Regions from separate parts of the Cellulosimicrobium sp. NPDC057127 genome, predicted to be linked through region 3. Evidence: riboswitches for the same ligand, from Rfam matches in the RefSeq annotation. Region 3 holds a riboswitch; each other region holds the start of a gene.

Region 1 (5,798 bases), on a different contig from region 3:
CCGTCGTCCTCGGTGGGCATGCCGAACTGCGCCGGGTCCGGCGCCGGCCGGTCGAGGTAGTCGGCCGGGAGCGGCCCGACGTGGCTCACCAGCGCGATGAACTTCGCCATCGCGGGGCCGTAGCCCTCGCGGTGGTACGTGTCGACGATGTCGAGCTCGGCGGCGTCGGCGACCTCGCGGTCCTCGAGCAGCGCCGTGACCGGCGGCTCGTGCGACACGAACGTGCCGATCGCGGCCGGGTGCTGCTCGATCCACGAGAGCCCGACGATGCCGCCGCCGCTCGACCCGAACACGTCCACGGTGCCCAGTCCGAGCGCCTGGACGATCCGGTGCAGGTCGTCCGCGTGGCCCGGCATGGTCACCTCGCCCCCGGGCGCGAGGGTGCTGCGCTCCGCGCCGCGCGGGTCGTACGTGATCACCGTGCGGTCGTCGAGCAGCGCGACGAGCTGCTCGAAGCCCGACGCCCCCATGGGCGACCCCATGACGACGAGCGGCGGCAGGTCGCTCGCCGTCGCCGGCTCGTTCACGTCGTAGGTGAGGACGGCACCCGGCACGTCCAGGGTGTAGGTCTTGCGCTCGCTCATGGTCGCCTCCGCGTCGTCGTCCCGCCCGGGTGCGGGCGGTTCCTCCACGAGGACGACGACTGCGGAGCCGACCGGGACTCATCGGTGCCGCGCGGAGCCGTCAGCTCCAGAGGCGGCGTGTGGCGATCTCGGCGCCCTGCGCGAGCGACTCGAGCTTCGCCCACGCGATCTGCGGGTGCACGCGCCCGCCGAGCCCGCAGTCGGTCGAGGCGACGACGTTCTCGCGCCCCACGCGCGTCGCGAACCGCTCGATGCGCTCGGCGACGAGCTCGGGGTGCTCGACGACTTTCGTCGCGTGCGAGACCACGCCCGGCAGCAGGAGCTTGCCCTCGGGCAGCGCGACGTCGTCCCACACCCGGTACTCGTGCTCGTGGCGCACGTTCGCGGCCTCGAACGAGTACGCCGACGCGTTGATCTCGAGCATGAGGCCGACGACGTCCTGCATCGGCAGGTCGGTCGTGTGCGGACCGTGCCACGAGCCCCAGCACAGGTGGTACCGCACGCGGTCCTCGGGGATGCCGCGCAGCGCGTGGTTGAGCGCCTCGACGTGCACCCGGGAGAAGGCGAGGTAGTCCTCGACGGTCGGCTCGGGCGTGACCTGGTCCCAGGACTCCGCGAGACCCGGGTCGTCGATCTGGACGACGAGGCCGGCGTCGACGATCGCGAGGTACTCCTCGCGCAGCACGTCCGCCCACGCGTACGCGTACTCCTCGTGGGTCGCGTAGTGCTCGTTGGCGATGCGCGTCGCCGAGCCGGGTGCGATCGCGGTGACGAACGCGTCCTGCACGCCCGCGGCGTCGGCGGCCGCGCGCAGGTTCGCGGCGTCCTGCGCGACGGCGGCCTGCCCGGTGTACGTCAGCGGGCCCGTCACCTTGGGGAAGGCCCCGGGACCCTCGCCCGCGAAGATGCCCGACGTCGGGTCCGTGTACGCCTCGCGGAACCGCGCCTGGTCACGGCGGTTGCCGAACCCGGTGAGGCGCACGTCGCCGGGCGCGGACTGCACGTCGGCCAGCACCCACGCGGCGTCCGTGTCGAGCTCCAGCCCGCCAGTGCGCTGGAACGAGTACGACCACCACGCGCCGTAGTCCATCGGCGACGACATCGACTTGCCGTACTCGCCGTCGCCCACGAGCGTGATGCCCGCGCGCCGCTGCCGCTCCACCACGTCCACGACGGCGTCGCGCAGCAGCGCGTCGAAGTCGCCGTTCCCGTCGCCTGCCTCGCGCGCCGCGTTGGCCGCGAGCAGCTCGGGCGTGCGCGGGAGCGAGCCCGCGTGGGTGGTCTGGATACGGTCCTCGTTGCGGCGCACGGCCCTGCCTCTCGTCACGTCACCGCGCCCGTCCGGGCGCGACCCCGATCGTCACACGCCGGCACGCCGTCGGGACGTTCGCGGCCACCATGCGGGAGCGCGTGCGCCTCACATGTCGACCGATCGCCACTCTCGACGGAACCTACCCGTCGGCATCACGCTCTCCGGCCGCACGGCGTCGACGACCACCTGCTGCGTCCATGATCCTTCTTCGACGTGATGCACGAGCACGGCCAGATGCTCCAGCGCCTCAAGGGCGTGGTCGCCGTCACTCCTTCTCACAGCGGGATCGCCTCGATGGTCGCGCGCACCGCATCACGCAAGGTGCGCTCCGGTACGACGTCGACCGGGCGACCCAGTATCTGCTCGAGCTCCGCCTGGAGGGCGCCAAGCCCGAAGAGCCCGACCCTGTCGTCGAGGTCGACGAGCAGATCGACGTCGGAGTCCGGCCTCTCGCCACCGGCGGCGACCGAGCCGAACACGCGCACGTGCCGGGCACCGTGGCGAGCTGCCGCCTCGACGACCTCGTCCCTCTTGACGCGCAGCACGTCGTCGAGTACCGAGCCGTGCCTGTGCTCCTGCGACGGGCGGGGGCCTTCATGCGAGAGAGCTCGGTCGAGCAGACGCTTGACCTCCGGCTGGCTGCGACCGAGTGCCACCGCGGTTCGGCGCTGGCTCCAGCCGAGGTCGTGCGCCTGGCGGACGGCGCGCTCCAGCGTCGCACCGGCCTCTGCGCGCATCGTGTCCGCACGGGCACCCGCACCCTCCAGATACCGGGCGAATGCGTCCTCGACAGCGCTCATCAAGCCACCTCCGATAGCAGATGCTATCACTTCGGGTCGTCGGGGGCAGCGGACGTGGTGAGACCGCCAGGCCCTGCTCGCGCGACGCCGGCAGACGTCGACCTCGCGCATCCCGCGGCCGTGGCCGGGGCCGGTCTTCCCCCTGGGGCACCGTGCGCGAGGGGCGCGGTTGCCGGACCGGCACGCGGAGGGCGTCTCGCCGGCCACTCGTGACCTGCCCCGATGTCTACACGACCGCGCGGACGCACGGCAAGCGCGCACCTGCGCGACCCCACCGGACGCCCGCCGGACGTCTGCCGGACTCCTGCCCGACGCCGTCCGGTCACCTGCCGGGCCTAGCGTCGAGCGCGGACACAGCCGGGACCACCGGAAGGGCACAGCGACGATGACCCTCACGATCACGCTCGTCCGCCACGGGCAGACCGTCCTCAACGCGCGCCGGCACCTGCAGGGCGCGTGCGACTCCCCGCTCACGCGCACGGGACGCGCCGGCGTCCGCGTCACGGCGCAGCACCTCGCGCTCCACGACTTCGACGCCGTCTACTGCTCCCCGCAGGGCCGGGCGGTCCTCACGGCGATGGAGATCCTGCGCCATCACCCCGACCTGCCGATGACGGTCGACCACGACCTGCGCGAGCTGTCGTTCGGCAGCTACGAGCGACGCCCGGAGCACGAGCTCGACGCCGTCGAGTCCTGGACGGACCTCGTCCCCGCCGTGCTGGCCGGCACCCACCCGGGAGTGGGCGGCGGCGAGCCCGGCGCCGACTTCATGGCCCGCGTGCGTGGCGTCTTCGCGCGCATCGTGGCCGCGCACGACGACGCGGCCGGCCCGGGTGCGGCGGAGGACCGGCAGGTGCTCGTCGTCGGGCACGGACTGACGCTCGGCGCCTACCTCGCGACGATCGACCCGTCACGCCTCGTCGCGCTGCCGAACGCGTCGGTGTCGACGGTCGAGGTCACCGACGGGCGCGCCACCGTCGTGGCCGCGGGGATCGACGTCGCCGGGCACGGCTCGGTCGCGGCACGCCCGGCCCCCGTCCCGCACGACGTCGCGCCGGTCGCGGTCGCGCAGGGCTGACCTCGGCCCTGCCGTCCGGGCGCCCGCGCCGCTACCCTCGGGGGCGCAGCACAGCCCGAGCCGGGAGGACGACGATGACCACGGCGACGCCACGCACGACGGTCCTGGACCGCCTCGACGCCGCGCTGACCGCACCGGACGCGACGCGCACCGAGCGCGCGCTCGGGTACGGCACCGCGCTCGTGGGCGGCGTCCTCGCCCTCGTGCTGGCGCTCCGCGCCGACCTCGACGTCTGGCAGGTCGCGCTGCTCACGCTCGTGGGCTTCGACCTCTTCGGCGGGGTCGTGGTCAACGCGACCGCGTCCGGCTCGCGCCGCTTCCACGCACCGGGCACTCCGCGCCACCGCGTCGTCGTCTTCACGGCGGTCCACGTGCACCCGCTCGTCGTCGCCGCGCTCGTGCCCGACCTGCCGTGGCCGACGGCGGTCGTCACCTACGCCGGCGTCCTCGCCGCGGTGGTCCTGACGGTCCTGGTGCCCGACGCCGTCCGCGCGCCCGTCGCGTTCGCCGCCGCCGCGGTGCTCGTCGCCCTCCTCACGACGGCGCTCGCTCCCGAGCCGTGGGTCGCCTGGGTCGGGCCGCTGCTGGTGCTCAAGCTGCTGCTCTCGCACGCGCTCCCCCACCCCGCCGCCGCCCGGGCGTGACGCGACCCGACGGCTACGGCTGGCCCTGCGGCGCGAACTCGGACAGGACGAGCTCCGCGCCCTGCGGGTCGCGGACGACCGCCTCGCGCGTCCACGGCGACTCGGACGTCGCCTCGACGGTGCCGCCGGCGCGCTCCGCCCGCTCGGCCGCCGCGTCCCGCTCCGCTACGGCGAAGACGACGGAGAACCGGGCGGGACCCCGGTCGCGCTCGACGCCCGCGACGACGTCCGCGAAGCCGGGCGGGACGAACGCCTGCCGCTCGTGGATCTGCGGGTCGACCGTGCGCGCGAGGTGGTCGCCGTACCCGGCCACGCGCGCCATCCCGGCGCCGAGGTCCGGACCGACCTCCCACCCGAGCAGCGGCCCGTAGAAGTGCAGGGCGTGCTCCGGGTCGGGCGTGCGGAGGTTGCTGAAGTTCCACGTGCCCGGCTCGTTCACACGCTGCGCCCCGAGCAGCTCGCCGGCCTGCCAGAGCCGGAAGGTCGCGCCCTGCGGGTCCCGCACGACGGCGACCTCCCCGGCGTCGCCGACCTCGCGCGGGCCGTCGAGGACCGCGCCGTCGAGGTCGGGCACGCCCCGCGCGGAGGCGTGGACGTCGTCGACCGCCACGTACGTGGCCCACTCCGGCGACCGGTCCCCCGCGCCGATCCCCGCGACGGCGAGCCCGCCGAGCGACGCGACGACGTAGCGGCCGCCGAAGCCGTGCCGTTCCTCGTACTCCCACCCGAACAGCGACCGGTAGAAGCCGAGCGCCGCGTCGAGGTCGGGCTGCTCGGTGCTCACCCAGCACGGGACGCCGTGCGGGTACGTCCGCGGACCGGGCCGCCCGCCCGGCTGCGCACCTGCTCGTTCGGCCGTCATCGTGCCTCCGTCCGCCGTGCCTGCGGGTCCGGCCCCACTCTTCGCCGGCCGCGCCCGGTGCGCAAGACCCCGTCGCGCGAGCGGGCCCGCTTCGTCCTAGCGTCGGAGGTCGGAGCACCGTCACCGATCGGAGGACGACCATGTGGGCCTTCCTGGGCCGCCGCCTGCGCACCCTCGTCATCGCCGTCGTGCTGATCCCCGTGGTGGGGTGGGTCGCGCGCAGGCTCGCCGACCGGCAGGAGTCCAAGCACGGCGGGCCGACGACGCTCTCGAAGGGGCTGCGATCGGCCGACGGCCTCGTCAAGAAGGCCCGCCGGCTCGTCTGACGGGCCGTCCGGCGGGACTGCCGGCGGGCATACCGACGGGCATACCGACGGGCAGGGTCAGCGGCGCTCGGCGAGCGCCTGGTGCACGGACGACACCACGACGCTGCCCTCCCCCACCGCGGACGCGACGCGCTTGACCGAGCCGCGCCGCACGTCGCCCACGGCGAACAGCCCGCGCGCGGAGCTCTCGAG
Region 2 (5,798 bases), on a different contig from region 3:
GGCCGTCCGTCGGCGGCGTCGTCGGGTCGGTCGGGGTGGGCGTCGGCGGGGGCTGGACCACGGTGTTCGTCACCGTGCACACGACGGCGGCGCCGTCGTCCACCTGGACGGTGTCGGCGTCGACGAGCTCCCCGCCGTCGCACACCCAGTCCCCCGCCGTGTAGTCGACGGCGCCGCCGGTCTCCGACAGGTCGTACGTGCCCTCGGCGACGGGGACCGCGGTGACGTCGGGGCTGCCGTCGAACCCGGAGACCGGGCTGGGGCCCGCAGCGGTGAGCTCCCAGTCGTCGGCGGGTGCGGCGTCGTCCACGACGGCCTTGTGCAGGGTGAGGGTGCCCGCCTGCCAGTGGTTCGTCACGGTGCACGTGACGTCGTCGCCCGGCTCGACGACGACCGTGGAGACCGCGGTGCCCGGGACCGTCGTCGACAGCGAGCGCACGACGCGCGCGTCGTCGCACGACCAGCGCAGCGCGGTCCAGCCGTCCGGCCCGCCCGACTCGGTGAGCACGTAGCGGCCGGGCTCGACCGCGACGTGCGACACCTCCGGGCTGCCCGTCACCCCTGCGATGGTGCGGCCTTCGCCCGTGGCGCCGAGCGTCCAGTCGGTCGGCTGCGCGTCGCCGGTGTAGCCGCGGTCGTCGAGCTCCTTGACGAGCGTGAGGTGCGGTGTCTCGGCACGGTTCGTCACGACGCACGTGACGTCGTCGCCGGGCACGAGCGTCACGGTGGACCCGTCGAGCGTCCCGCCGTCGCACGTCCACCCCTCGGAGACGTAGCCGCCGAACCCGCCCGTCTCGGCGAGGTCGTAGCTGCCCGTCGGGACGGGGACGGACGTGACGGCGTCGCTGCCGGCCGGTCCCTCGAGGACGGCGACGTCGTCCGCGGACCTCGCGCTGAGCGTCCACGCGGCCGGGTCGGGGGAGCCTCCGACCACGACCTTGCCGAGCGTGAGCGTCGCCTCGACGTAGGTGTTGGTCACCGTGCACACGACGTCCTCGTCCGGACCGACGACGACGTTCGCCCCCGCCTGGAGCAGCCCGCCGACGCACTCCCACGCGCCCTGCTCGTAGCCCGGCGGTCCTCCGGACTCGGCGAGCGCGTGCACGCCCTCGCCGACGTCGACCTGGGTCACCGCGGTGCTGCCGGACGGCCCCGAGATCGTCGCGTCGGCCCCGTCCGGTCCCGGCCCGGTCGCCGACAGCGTCCAGTCCTCCGGGGCCGCGGGCCCGCCGTCGACCTCCTTGACGAGCGTGAGCAGGGACGGCAGCGGCGTGTTGGTGATCGTGCACGTGACGTCGCCGCCCTCGGGCACGGCGACGACGTCGCCCGTCACCGTCGCGCCCGTGCACTCCCACGGACCGGCGGCGAAGCCGCTCCAGCCGTCCTCGGCGAGCGTGTAGTCACCCGCGGGGACGTACGCGTCCGTGACGGCGTCCGACCCGGACGGCCCGCTGACCGTCGTCGCCGCGCCGGTCGCGGTGAGCGTCCAGTGCTCCGGCACGGCGAACCGCTCGCCCTCGAGCAGCTTGGCGAGCGTGAGCGTCGCGCCGGTCCACGTGTTCGTCGCCGTGCACACGACGTCCTCGCCCTCGGCGACCGTGACCGCGCCTCCCGAGCCGTCGCCGGCGGCCGCCCCCGTGCACGCCCACGCGACGTCGTACCCGGGCGGGCCGTCCTCCGTCAGCGCGTACGTCCCGGTCGCGACCTCGACGGCCGTGACGTCGGCCGAGCCCGTCGTCCCGGAGAGCGTCTGCGGGCCGGCCGCGGCGAGCGTCCAGTCCCCCGGGGACGCCGGGCCCCCGACGACGTCCTTGACCAGGGTCAGCGTCGGCGCGGTCGGCGCGACCGGTCCGACGTTCGTCACCGTGCACGTCACCGAGGCCGCGAGGTCGATCGTCACGACGTCGCCGGCGAGGTCGGCGCCGTCGCACGCCCACCCGTCGCTGCGGTAGCCGTCGGGACCGCCCTCCTCGGAGAGCGTGTACTGCCCGATGCGGACCTCCTGGCGCGTCACGGCGTCGGAGCCCGAGGGACCCGCGATCGCGGAGGGCCCCTGCGCGCGCAGGGTCCAGTCCTCGGGCGACGCCGTCCCGCCCACGACGTCCTTGACGAGCGTGAGCGTCGGGAAGATCGCCTCGTTGTCGACCGTGCAGGTCAGCGTGCCGCCCGGGGGGACGACGACCTCGGGCGTCGGGTCGAGGATGTCGTCGCCCCCGCAGCTCCAGCTCTGGAACCGGTAGCCGTCGACGCCGCCGGACTCCCAGATGCGGTAAGTCCCCGCCGGCACCTCGAGGGACTGGACGCCGTTGAGCCCGTCCCCCTCGATCACCTGCCCGGTGTCGAGGTTCCGCGCGTGCATCGTCCACAGCTCGCGCCGGCCCTCGGACGAGCCGGTGTCGAGGTTCTCGATCCGCTTGAACAGCGAGAGGCGTCCCGTCTCGACCTGCGCGGCCGCGGACCTGCCGGCGGGCACGACGAGTGCGACGAGGAGCGCGACGGCGAGCAGCGCTGCTCCGAGGACGACGATCGGACGTGACGCGCGCGGGGCGCGGGACGAGCGGTTCGGCACGGGTCGGCACCTCCGTCGCAGGATCGGACCGACCGTAACCCGTGGGGGGGCAGGACGCCCGCCGACCGCGGGAGCGGGGGCAGGGCGCCCGCTCCCGCGGGAACTCGGGCCTGCCGCATCTCACCCGTCGTCACGTCGTCTCATCAGGCGGGCGCTCTCGACCGCATGGCGGATCGCCTCTACGATCGAGGGCAACCATCCAGAGCGGTCGAGAGTCCTGGCTCGACGACACCGCAGCAACCCGCCGACGGAAGCCTCCCGAGGACAAAGGTGCTAACGCCAGGGTCGATGGAGTGACTATGGTCCACGAGGCATCCTTCACGCACGGTCCCACCGTGTCGTTCGAGCTCATGCCGCCCCGGCGCCCCGACGCGGCGCCGAAGTTCTGGGAGACGGCGCGCCGGCTCGTCGCGACGCACCCCGACTTCGTGTCCGTGACCTACGGTGCCGCCGGCACCGACCGCGCGACGTCGCGCGAGGTCATCGCGCGCCTGGTCCAGGGCACGCCCGTGCTGCCGATCGCCCACCTCACGTGCGTGGGCGCGTCGCGCGAGGACGTCGAGGAGGTCATCGCCGACTTCCTCGACGCCGGCGTGCGCAGCTTCCTCGCGCTACGCGGCGACCCGCCGAAGGACCAGCCCGACTGGCGGCCCGCGCCGGACGGCGTCCGCTCGAGCATCGAGCTCGTCGCCCTGCTGCGCGAGGTCGAGGCGTCGCGCTGCGCGGCGAACCCGTCGTCGGCCCTGCGCGGCGCGGCCCGGCCGCTGACCATCGCCGTCGCGACCTTCCCCGACGGCAACCGGCCCGCCGGCACGACGCGCGCCCAGGAGGTCCGCCGCCTGTGGCAGAAGCAGCAGGCCGGCGCGAGCTTCGCGATCACCCAGCTGTTCTACGACGCGTCGTCGTACACCGACTTCGTCGCCGAGGCCCGCGCGGCCGGCGTGACGATCCCGATCCTCGCCGGGCTGCTGCCCACGACGGAGCCACGACGGCTCCGCCGCGTCGAGGAGCTCATGGGCGTCCCCGCTCCCCGGCACCTGCTGGAGGCGCTCGACGCCCTGCCCGACCCGCAGGCGCAGCACGCCTACGGGATCGCGTACTCGGTCGACCTCGCGCAGCGCGTCCTCGACGCCGGCGCCCCCGGTCTGCACGTGTACACGTTCAACAAGCACCACGCCGCACTCGACCTGCTCGAGGGTGTCCACCTCGGCGGCGGGACGCGCGGGACCGACGGTGGGAGCCCGAACAGCTCGGGCGCCGTACCGTCCCCGCTCGTCCCGGACCTGGCCAGCGGGCCGTGGGTCACCGGCACCTCCCTGCCCACGACGGGCGCCGCCACGCACGGCAGCCCCGTCTGACCGGTCCCCGGGACCAGCAAGAGGTATCGATCATGACCGTCTCCGTACCCTCCCCTACCCACTTCCCGGCCGACGGGCCCGTGCCGTTCCCCGCCGGGACCGTCCTCGGCTACCCGCGCATCGGGCGCCGCCGCGAGCTCAAGAAGGCCGTGGAGGCCTTCTGGGCCGGGCGGACGAGCGCCGACGAGCTCGAGTCCACGGCACGCGAGCTGCGCCTCGCGACCGTGCGGCGCCTCGTCGAGCTCGGGCTCGACGCCGACGACGCGTCCGTCCCCGGCTCGTTCTCCTTCTACGACCAGGTGCTCGACGTCGTCGCGACGCTCGGGGCCGTCCCGTCACGGTTCGCGTCGCTCACCGACGCGGACGGTCGTCTCGATCTGTCCGGCTACTTCACCGTGGCCCGCGGCCAGGGCGAGGACGCGCCGCTCGAGATGACCAAGTGGTTCGACACGAACTACCACTACCTCGTCCCCGAGATCGGGCCGGACACCCCGGTCCGCTTCGTCGACGACCTCGTCGTGCGCGAGTTCGTCGAGGCGAAGGAGGCGGGCGTCGTGACCCGGCCGGTCGTCGTCGGGCCCGTGACCTTCCTCGCGCTCGCCAAGGTGGACGACACCGTGGGCCCGGACTCCGGGTTCCGCCCGCTCGACCGCCTCGACGACGTCGTCGCCGCCTACGCCGACCTGCTGCGCGCGCTCGCCGCGGCCGGCGCGCCGTGGGTGCAGCTCGACGAGCCGGTGCTCGTCACCGACACGGTCGGCGTGCCGCCCGCCGACCTCGCCGCGGCGGTGGAGCGGGCGTACCGCGTGCTCGCGACCGATCTCCGCCCTGTGCCGAACCCCGGCTTGGACGGCACGCAGGCCGCCGGGAGCCACACAAGCCCGGGTTCGGCGGGCGGGGTGCGCCCGGCGATCCTCGTCGCCGCGCCGTACGGCGGGCTCCAGGGCCGGGCGTCCGACGACGCGGGGGCGGGCACGGGTGCGGCGCCGCTGGACGGGCTCGCCCTGCTTGCGCGGACCGACGTCGACGCGATCGCCGTCGACCTCGTCAAGGGCGCGGTGCCGACGGGGTCCGCCGCGGACGGCACCGTGTCCGGGCTGGCGACGAAGACGCTCGTCGCGGGCGTGGTCGACGGCCACAACGTCTGGCGCGCGGACCTGGCCGCGCGGCTCGAGGTGGTGGACGCCGTGCGCGGCCTCGGGGCCGGCGCGCTCGCCGTCGGGACCTCGACGTCGCTCCTGCACGTGCCGCACGACGTCGAGGACGAGACGTTCGCCGAGCCGGGGACGCCGGGCGCGCCGCGCACCGCGCTGGACCCGCGCCTGCGCGAGTGGCTCGCGTTCGCCGACCAGAAGGTGGGCGAGGTCGCGACGCTCGCCCGTGCGCTCACCGCGGGGCGCGACGCCGTGGCCGAGGAGCTGGCCGCGTCGAGCGCGGCCGTCGCGTCCCGCGCGACGGCGACCGGCGTCGTCGTGCCGGCCGTGCGCGAGCGGGCGGCCGCGCTGACGGACGCGGACGTCGCGCGCGAGCCGTACGCCGAGCGCGCCGCCGCCCAGGCCGGGCGCCTCGCCCTGCCGCCCCTGCCCACGACGACCATCGGCTCGTTCCCGCAGACCCCGGAGATCCGCCGCGCCCGGGCGCAGTGGACGAAGGGCGAGCTCGCCGACGCCGACTACACGGCAGCCATGCGCGAGGAGGTGGCGCGCGTCGTCGCGCTGCAGGAGGAGCTGGGCCTCGACGTGCTCGTGCACGGCGAGCCGGAGCGCAACGACATGGTCCAGTACTTCGCCGAGCACCTCGACGGGTTCGCCGTCACCGCGAACGGCTGGGTGCAGTCGTACGGGTCGCGCTGCGTGCGTCCGCCGGTCCTG
Region 3 (5,798 bases):
GCAGCGGGTGCGCCGGTTCCTCAGCGGTGTGCGCGGACACGTCCAGACCACGCAGGTCGGCGCTCGCGACCGCGACGTCGTACGTCGCCTCGAGGTGCGCCACGAGCGCGTCGGCGACGTCGACGACCGGCGCGAACCGTTCCGGGTGGGCGCTCACCGAGTACGTGTCCTCGGGCGGGCCGTCGAGGTCCGTCCAGCGCTCGCCGTACTCGTACGGCCGCCCGTCGGCGTCGTGGTACACCTGACGCGGGATCGGCGGGCGGACGTAGGCGGGCACGTCGTCAGGCTAGGCCGACCGCGCGCCGTCGGGCACGAGGATTCTCCCCGCGGGCGACGCTCAGGCGTGCAGCGCCTGCTCCACGTCCTCGATCACGTCGAGCGGGTCCTCGAGCCCCACCGACAGCCGCACGGTCGTCTCCGCGATCCCGACGGCCGCGCGGCCCTCGGGCCCGAGCTTGCGGTGCGTCGTCGTCGCGGGGTGCGTGACGAGCGACTTCGCGTCGCCGAGGTTGTTGGAGATGTCGACGACCTGGAGCGCGTCGAGGAACGCGAACGCTCTCTTCTTGGCCGTCTCGGGGTCGGTCCCTCCGGGCACGGCGAGGTCGAACGTCACGACGGTGCCGCCGCCGGACTGCTGCGAGCGCGCGAGCTCCGTCTGCGGGTGCGAGTCGAGGAACGGGTAGCGCACGCGCGCCAGCCCCGGCAGCTCCTCGAGCGCCCGCGCCACCCGCTCCGCGTTCGCGTTCTGCGCGGCGACGCGCACGGGCATCGTCTCGAGACCCTTGAGCAGCACCCACGCGTTGAACGCCGACAGCGTCGGCCCGGTGTTGCGGATGAGGGTCTGCACGGGCCCACCGACGTACTCCTCGCTGCCGAGGATGGCCCCGCCCAGGACGCGGCCCTGACCGTCGATGTGCTTCGTCGCCGAGTACACGACGACGTCCGCGCCGAGCTCGAGCGGCTTCTGCAGCAGCGGCGTCGCGAACACGTTGTCGAGCACGACGACGGCGCCCGCGGCGTGCGCGAGCTCACTCACGCGCCGCACGTCGACGATGTCCTGCATGGGATTGGACGGCGTCTCGAAGAACACGACGTCCGCGGGCGTCGCGAGCGCCTCTTCCCACTGGGAGAGCACGTGCCCGTCGACGTAGTCGGTCCGCACGCCCCACTTCGCGAAGATCTCGTCGAAGATCACGATGCTCGACCCGAACAGCGCACGTGCCGCGACGATGCGCGACCCGGACCGCGCGAGCGCCGCGAGCGACGTGAACACGGCCGACATGCCCGACGCGGTCGCGTGGCACGCCTCGGCGCCCTCGATGAGGCGCAGCCGCTCGGTGAACGTGTGCACGGTCGGGTTGCCGTAGCGCGAGTAGACGAACCGGTCGACCTCGCCCTTGAACGCCGCCTCGGCGTCGGCGGCGCGGTCGTACGTGTACCCCTGGGTGAGGAACAGCGCCTCGGACGTCTCCTGGAAGTCCGTGCGCGCGTTGCCGCCGCGCACCGCGAGCGTCGCAGGCCGCGCGGTCGCGGGCAGCGGCTTGCGGCCAGAGCCGCCCGGCACCCCGCCCGGCACCTCGTGCCCGACGCCGTCCGCCGGGCTCATCGCGCGGCCTCGCCGTCCGCGGTACCGGCCTGGGCGGCGTCGTACGTGGTGACGGGCAGGCCGCGGACCTTCCAGCCCTCGACGTCGCGCGCTCCGGAGAACCCCTGCGCGCCCTCGAAGCCCTCGACGACGTTGTACGACGGCCCGATCCCGGCGGCGGTCGCGGCGCGCGCGGCACCGATCGAACGCTGGCCGGACCGGCACAGGAAGACGACGGGTCGCTCGTCGCCCGGCGTGAGGCCGGCGTCGGCGAGGCGGTCGAGGAACGCCGGGTTGGGCCCGAGGGGCGTGACCCACTCGTCGAACACGACGTCGTGGCCGAGGTCGGCGACGTCGGGAACGCCGATGGTGCGCCACTCGCCCTCGGTGCGGACGTCGACGAGGACCGCGCGCGGGTCGTCGGCGAGCAGGTCGAACGCCTGCTGGGGGTCGATGTCGCCGGCGTAGCCGGCGGCGGGCCGGGCCTCGGGCAGCGAGGTGCGGCGGGGTGCGGGGTTGCTCATGGTGTCCTCCATCGATCGTGGCAGTAGCACCCTCGCCCGTGCTTGGACGACACGGGGGGTTGCTGCGGCGTCGACGTGCCACGTCACTCGGCCGCTCCGGATGGTTCCTCGGATCGTACGGCACGCCGACCAGCGGGTGGGACAGCCGTCTCGACACGTGGGCGCATGTCGACACCGGGCGGTGAACAGCCCGCCGCTCGCGATGTGAGACACGCTGCCCAGTCCTTGACGCGTCTCCGAGCCTCGCTCATCCTGGTGCGCAGGTCATGAGTGCCAGCGCGAAACCCCGGTTTGCTGGCCGGCAACCCTCCTCTCGCGGCGGGGTGCCCCGGGTGACGACCAGGCCGCACGCCGACCGGTGCGCGGCAAGCGCGGGGAGCACCTCCCCGACCCGACATCGGAGGACCGTGCCGTGACCGCTCTCGCCGACACCACCTGTACGACCGACACGCCCGCGCTGCTGCCCGTCGTCGGCAGCGACACGCTCGTCCCGCTCGTCGACGGGCGCAGCGTCCCGTACGCCAACCTCGACGTCGCCGCGTCGGCGCCCGCCCTGCGCGCCGTCGCCGACCGCGTCACCGAGGTGCTGCCCCTCTACGCGAGCGTGCACCGCGGCGCCGGCTACCTGTCGCAGGTCTCGACCGCCCTGTACGAGGCGGCCCGCGCGCGGATCGGGGCGTTCGTCGGCGCCCGCGGCGACGACGTCACGGTCGTCACGCGCAACACCACCGACTCGCTCAACCTCCTCGCGGGCTGCGTGCCCGAGAACCCGGACGGCACTCCCGGCCGTGTGCTCGTCCTCGACGTCGAGCACCACGCCAACCTCCTGCCCTGGCAGCGCGCGGGCGGGGCGACCGTCCTCGCCGGAGGCACGAGCGTGGCCGAGTCGCTCTCCGGCCTGCGCACCGAGCTCGGCCGCCTCGACTACGCCCTGCTCGCCGTGACCGGGGCGTCGAACGTCACCGGCGAGGCGCTGCCCGTCGCCGAGGTGGTGCGGATCGCGCACGACGCCGGCACGCGCGTCGTGCTCGACGGCGCCCAGCTCGTCCCGCACCGCGGCTTCTCCCTCGCGGGGACCGGCGCGGACTACGTCGCGTTCTCCGGCCACAAGACGTACGCGCCGTTCGGCGCGGGTGCGCTGGTCGGGCGCCGCGACTGGCTCGACGCCGGCACGCCGTACCTCGCGGGCGGAGGCGCGGTGCGCCAGGTGCGCGTCGACGGCACCCAGTGGCAGGCGGCGCCCGCCCGGCACGAGGCGGGCTCGCCGAACGTCGTGGGTGCGGTGGCGCTCGCGGCCGCGTGCGACGCGCTCGCGACGATCGACCCCGCGGACCTGCACGCCCACGAGTCCGCGCTGCGCGCCGCGCTCGTCGACGGGCTCGCGGAGATCGACGGCGTGCGGGTCGTGACGGTGTGGCCGGACGCGGCCGACCCCGTCGGCGTCGTGACGTTCTCCGTGACCGGTCACGACCCGGGCCTCGTCGCGGCCTACCTGTCCGCGGAGCACGGCATCGGTGTGCGCGACGGCCGGTTCTGCGCCCACCCGCTGCTCGCCCGCCTCGGGTACGACGCCGGTGCGATCCGCGCGTCCGTCGGCGTGGGCACCACCGGTGCCGAGGTCGCGCGCCTCGTCGCGGGAGTGCGCGCGTACGTCGAGCACGGGCCGTCCGTCCGGTACGCGGTGGTCGACGGGTGCTGGACCGTCGTCGACGACCCGCGTCCCGTGCCCGCGGGATCGGGGCTCGAAGGACTGTTCGCGACCGCCGCGGCAGGATTCCTCGCCGATGCCGCGGGGTGCGGCCCGGCCGACTGACCGAACCGGCGGCCCGGGCTCGACGCGCGACCGCCCGGACACGACGAGGGCCCCGCCGTGGACGGCGGGGCCCTCTGCTGCGTCGTGGCGGCGTGAGTGCCGTGGGCTACTTCTTGAAGGCGTCGCGGACGTCGTCGCCGGCCTGCTTGAGGTTGGCCTTGGCCTGGTCGCCGTGACCCTCCGACTCGAGGCGCTCGTCGTCCGTCGCCTTGCCGGCGCCCTCCTTGAGCTTGCCCTTCGCCTCTTCGGCGCCGTGCTCGATCTTGTCTCCGAGACCCATGAGGTGCTCCTCTCGTCGGTACGTCTCGACCCTAGGCACGTGGCTCCCTCCACGCACGTGGTGGAACGTCCTCGAGAGGCACGCCGACGTGGGGAGACGTCACCGACGTGGCGTGATGCGCCCCGACAGGTGGAGCCGGCCGGTGCGGTCCCACGCCTGGTAGGCGAGGCCCTCGGCCGGGCCGTCCGCGCCGTCGGGCACGGCAGCCGCTACCTGCCCGACGGCGTCCCGCACGCCCGCGGGCACGGCACCTGCCGGGCGGATCGCGACGTCGACGGTGCTCGGCAGGAGGACGGGCTTGGCGAAGGACACGGTCCAGTCGTACGTCTCGCCGCGCGCGGGCCCGGCCTCGGCGAGCGCGCGCGCGGCCGTGTACATGCCGTGCGCGATGGCCCGCGGGAAGCCGAACGCCTTCGCCCCGAGGGTGGACGTGTGGATGAGGTTCCGGTCGCCCGACACCGCGGCGTACGTCCGTCCCGTCCCCGCTCCGAGCGTCCAGCGGGCAGTCGGCAGCGGCGGGGCGAACGTGTCAGCACCAGGCGTCACCCCGGAGTCCTGGGGCGCTGACACGTCGGGCACGCTGACGCCCTTCGCGAGGTAGGTCGACACCCCGCGGAACGCGAGCGTCGTCGCGGACAGGCCGGAACCGGCCGCGCGCTCGTCGTCGGTCCGTCCGACGGACACCTCCGTCACGAGGTCCACCTGGGCGCCGCGCCGGTGCGGGCGCAGGCCCTGCGCCCACGCGCGCACCTCGAGCGTGTCGCCCAGGCGCACGGGGCGCACGAGCGACACCGAGTTCGCGAGGTGCACCATGCCGACGAGCGGCAGGGGGAAGTCGCCGCGTACCATGACCGCCGTCGCGAGCGGGAACCCGAGCACGTGCAGGTACCCGGCGGGCAGCGTGTCGCCCGGCGCCTCTCCGACGACGGCGACGTACCGCGCCAGATGCTCCTCGCTCCCCGGGCCGCCCGGCTCCGCGCCGTCCCCGGTCGCGACACCCGCCACGCGGTACGTCACCTCGGGCAGCGCCAGCTCGCGCGACCCGCCGCCGGGCAGCCGCGCGGCCGCGGCCATCCGGCCCGACCCCACGACGCCCCGCGTGAACAGGCGCCCGAGCCCCGGGATCGCCGGCAGCGTCTCGACGCGCGCCGGGGCGGTCGCCGCCGTCACCGGCCCACCAGGTTCTGGCCGCACACGCGCAGCACCTGACCGTTGACGCCCGCTGCGCCCGGCGAGGCCAGGAACGCGATCGCCTCCGCGACGTCGACCGGCTGCCCGCCCTGCTGCAGCGACGCGACGCGCCGCGCGACCTCGCGCTGGACCAGCGGGATCGAGGCCGTCATGTCCGTCTCGATGAACCCGGGCGCGACCGCGTTCGCCGTGCCACCGAGCTCCGCCAGGCGCGACGCGAACGCGCGCGTGTGGCCGATGACGCCCGCCTTGGAGAACGCGTAGTTGGACTGCCCGCGGTTGCCCGCGATGCCGCTCGTCGACGCGAGCGACACGATGCGCGGACGGTCGGAGAACCCGTTCGCGCCGAGCAGGTACTCGGTGATCCGGAGCTGCGCGGCGAGGTTCACCGCGACCACCGCGTCC

The links. Region 3 has a riboswitch for S-adenosylmethionine ahead of ACFTZA_RS00810 (aminotransferase class V-fold PLP-dependent enzyme). Riboswitches for the same ligand answer to the same signal wherever they lie in the genome.
Region 1: another riboswitch for S-adenosylmethionine. It lies ahead of ACFTZA_RS05395 (nucleotidyltransferase family protein); the one in region 3 lies ahead of ACFTZA_RS00810 (aminotransferase class V-fold PLP-dependent enzyme).
Region 2: another riboswitch for S-adenosylmethionine. It lies ahead of ACFTZA_RS06195 (methylenetetrahydrofolate reductase); the one in region 3 lies ahead of ACFTZA_RS00810 (aminotransferase class V-fold PLP-dependent enzyme).

What each region holds. Positions count from the first base shown of each region.
Region 1 is NZ_JBHUUP010000004.1:80,849-86,646, forward strand. It holds gene ACFTZA_RS05385 (alpha/beta fold hydrolase) at 1-584, opposite strand, end outside; gene ACFTZA_RS05390 (cobalamin-independent methionine synthase II family protein) at 685-1,893, opposite strand; gene ACFTZA_RS05395 (nucleotidyltransferase family protein) at 2,172-2,696, opposite strand; SAM riboswitch class IV at 2,797-2,911, opposite strand; gene ACFTZA_RS05400 (histidine phosphatase family protein) at 3,082-3,774, shown strand; gene ACFTZA_RS05405 (hypothetical protein) at 3,849-4,418, shown strand; gene ACFTZA_RS05410 (VOC family protein) at 4,432-5,280, opposite strand; gene ACFTZA_RS05415 (hypothetical protein) at 5,421-5,606, shown strand; gene ACFTZA_RS05420 (FAD-dependent oxidoreductase) at 5,664-5,798, opposite strand, start outside.
Region 2 is NZ_JBHUUP010000004.1:260,356-266,153, forward strand. It holds gene ACFTZA_RS06190 (hypothetical protein) at 1-2,569, opposite strand, end outside; SAM riboswitch class I at 2,762-2,864, shown strand; gene ACFTZA_RS06195 (methylenetetrahydrofolate reductase) at 2,869-3,927, shown strand; gene metE (5-methyltetrahydropteroyltriglutamate--homocysteine S-methyltransferase) at 3,960-5,798, shown strand, end outside.
Region 3 is NZ_JBHUUP010000001.1:187,944-193,741, forward strand. It holds gene ACFTZA_RS00795 (DUF6226 family protein) at 1-277, opposite strand, end outside; gene ACFTZA_RS00800 (O-succinylhomoserine sulfhydrylase) at 338-1,606, opposite strand; gene ACFTZA_RS00805 (rhodanese-like domain-containing protein) at 1,603-2,109, opposite strand; SAM riboswitch class I at 2,115-2,216, opposite strand; SAM riboswitch class IV at 2,372-2,487, shown strand; gene ACFTZA_RS00810 (aminotransferase class V-fold PLP-dependent enzyme) at 2,522-3,922, shown strand; gene ACFTZA_RS00815 (CsbD family protein) at 4,029-4,202, opposite strand; gene ACFTZA_RS00820 (MaoC/PaaZ C-terminal domain-containing protein) at 4,302-5,372, opposite strand; gene ACFTZA_RS00825 (3-oxoacyl-ACP reductase) at 5,369-5,798, opposite strand, start outside.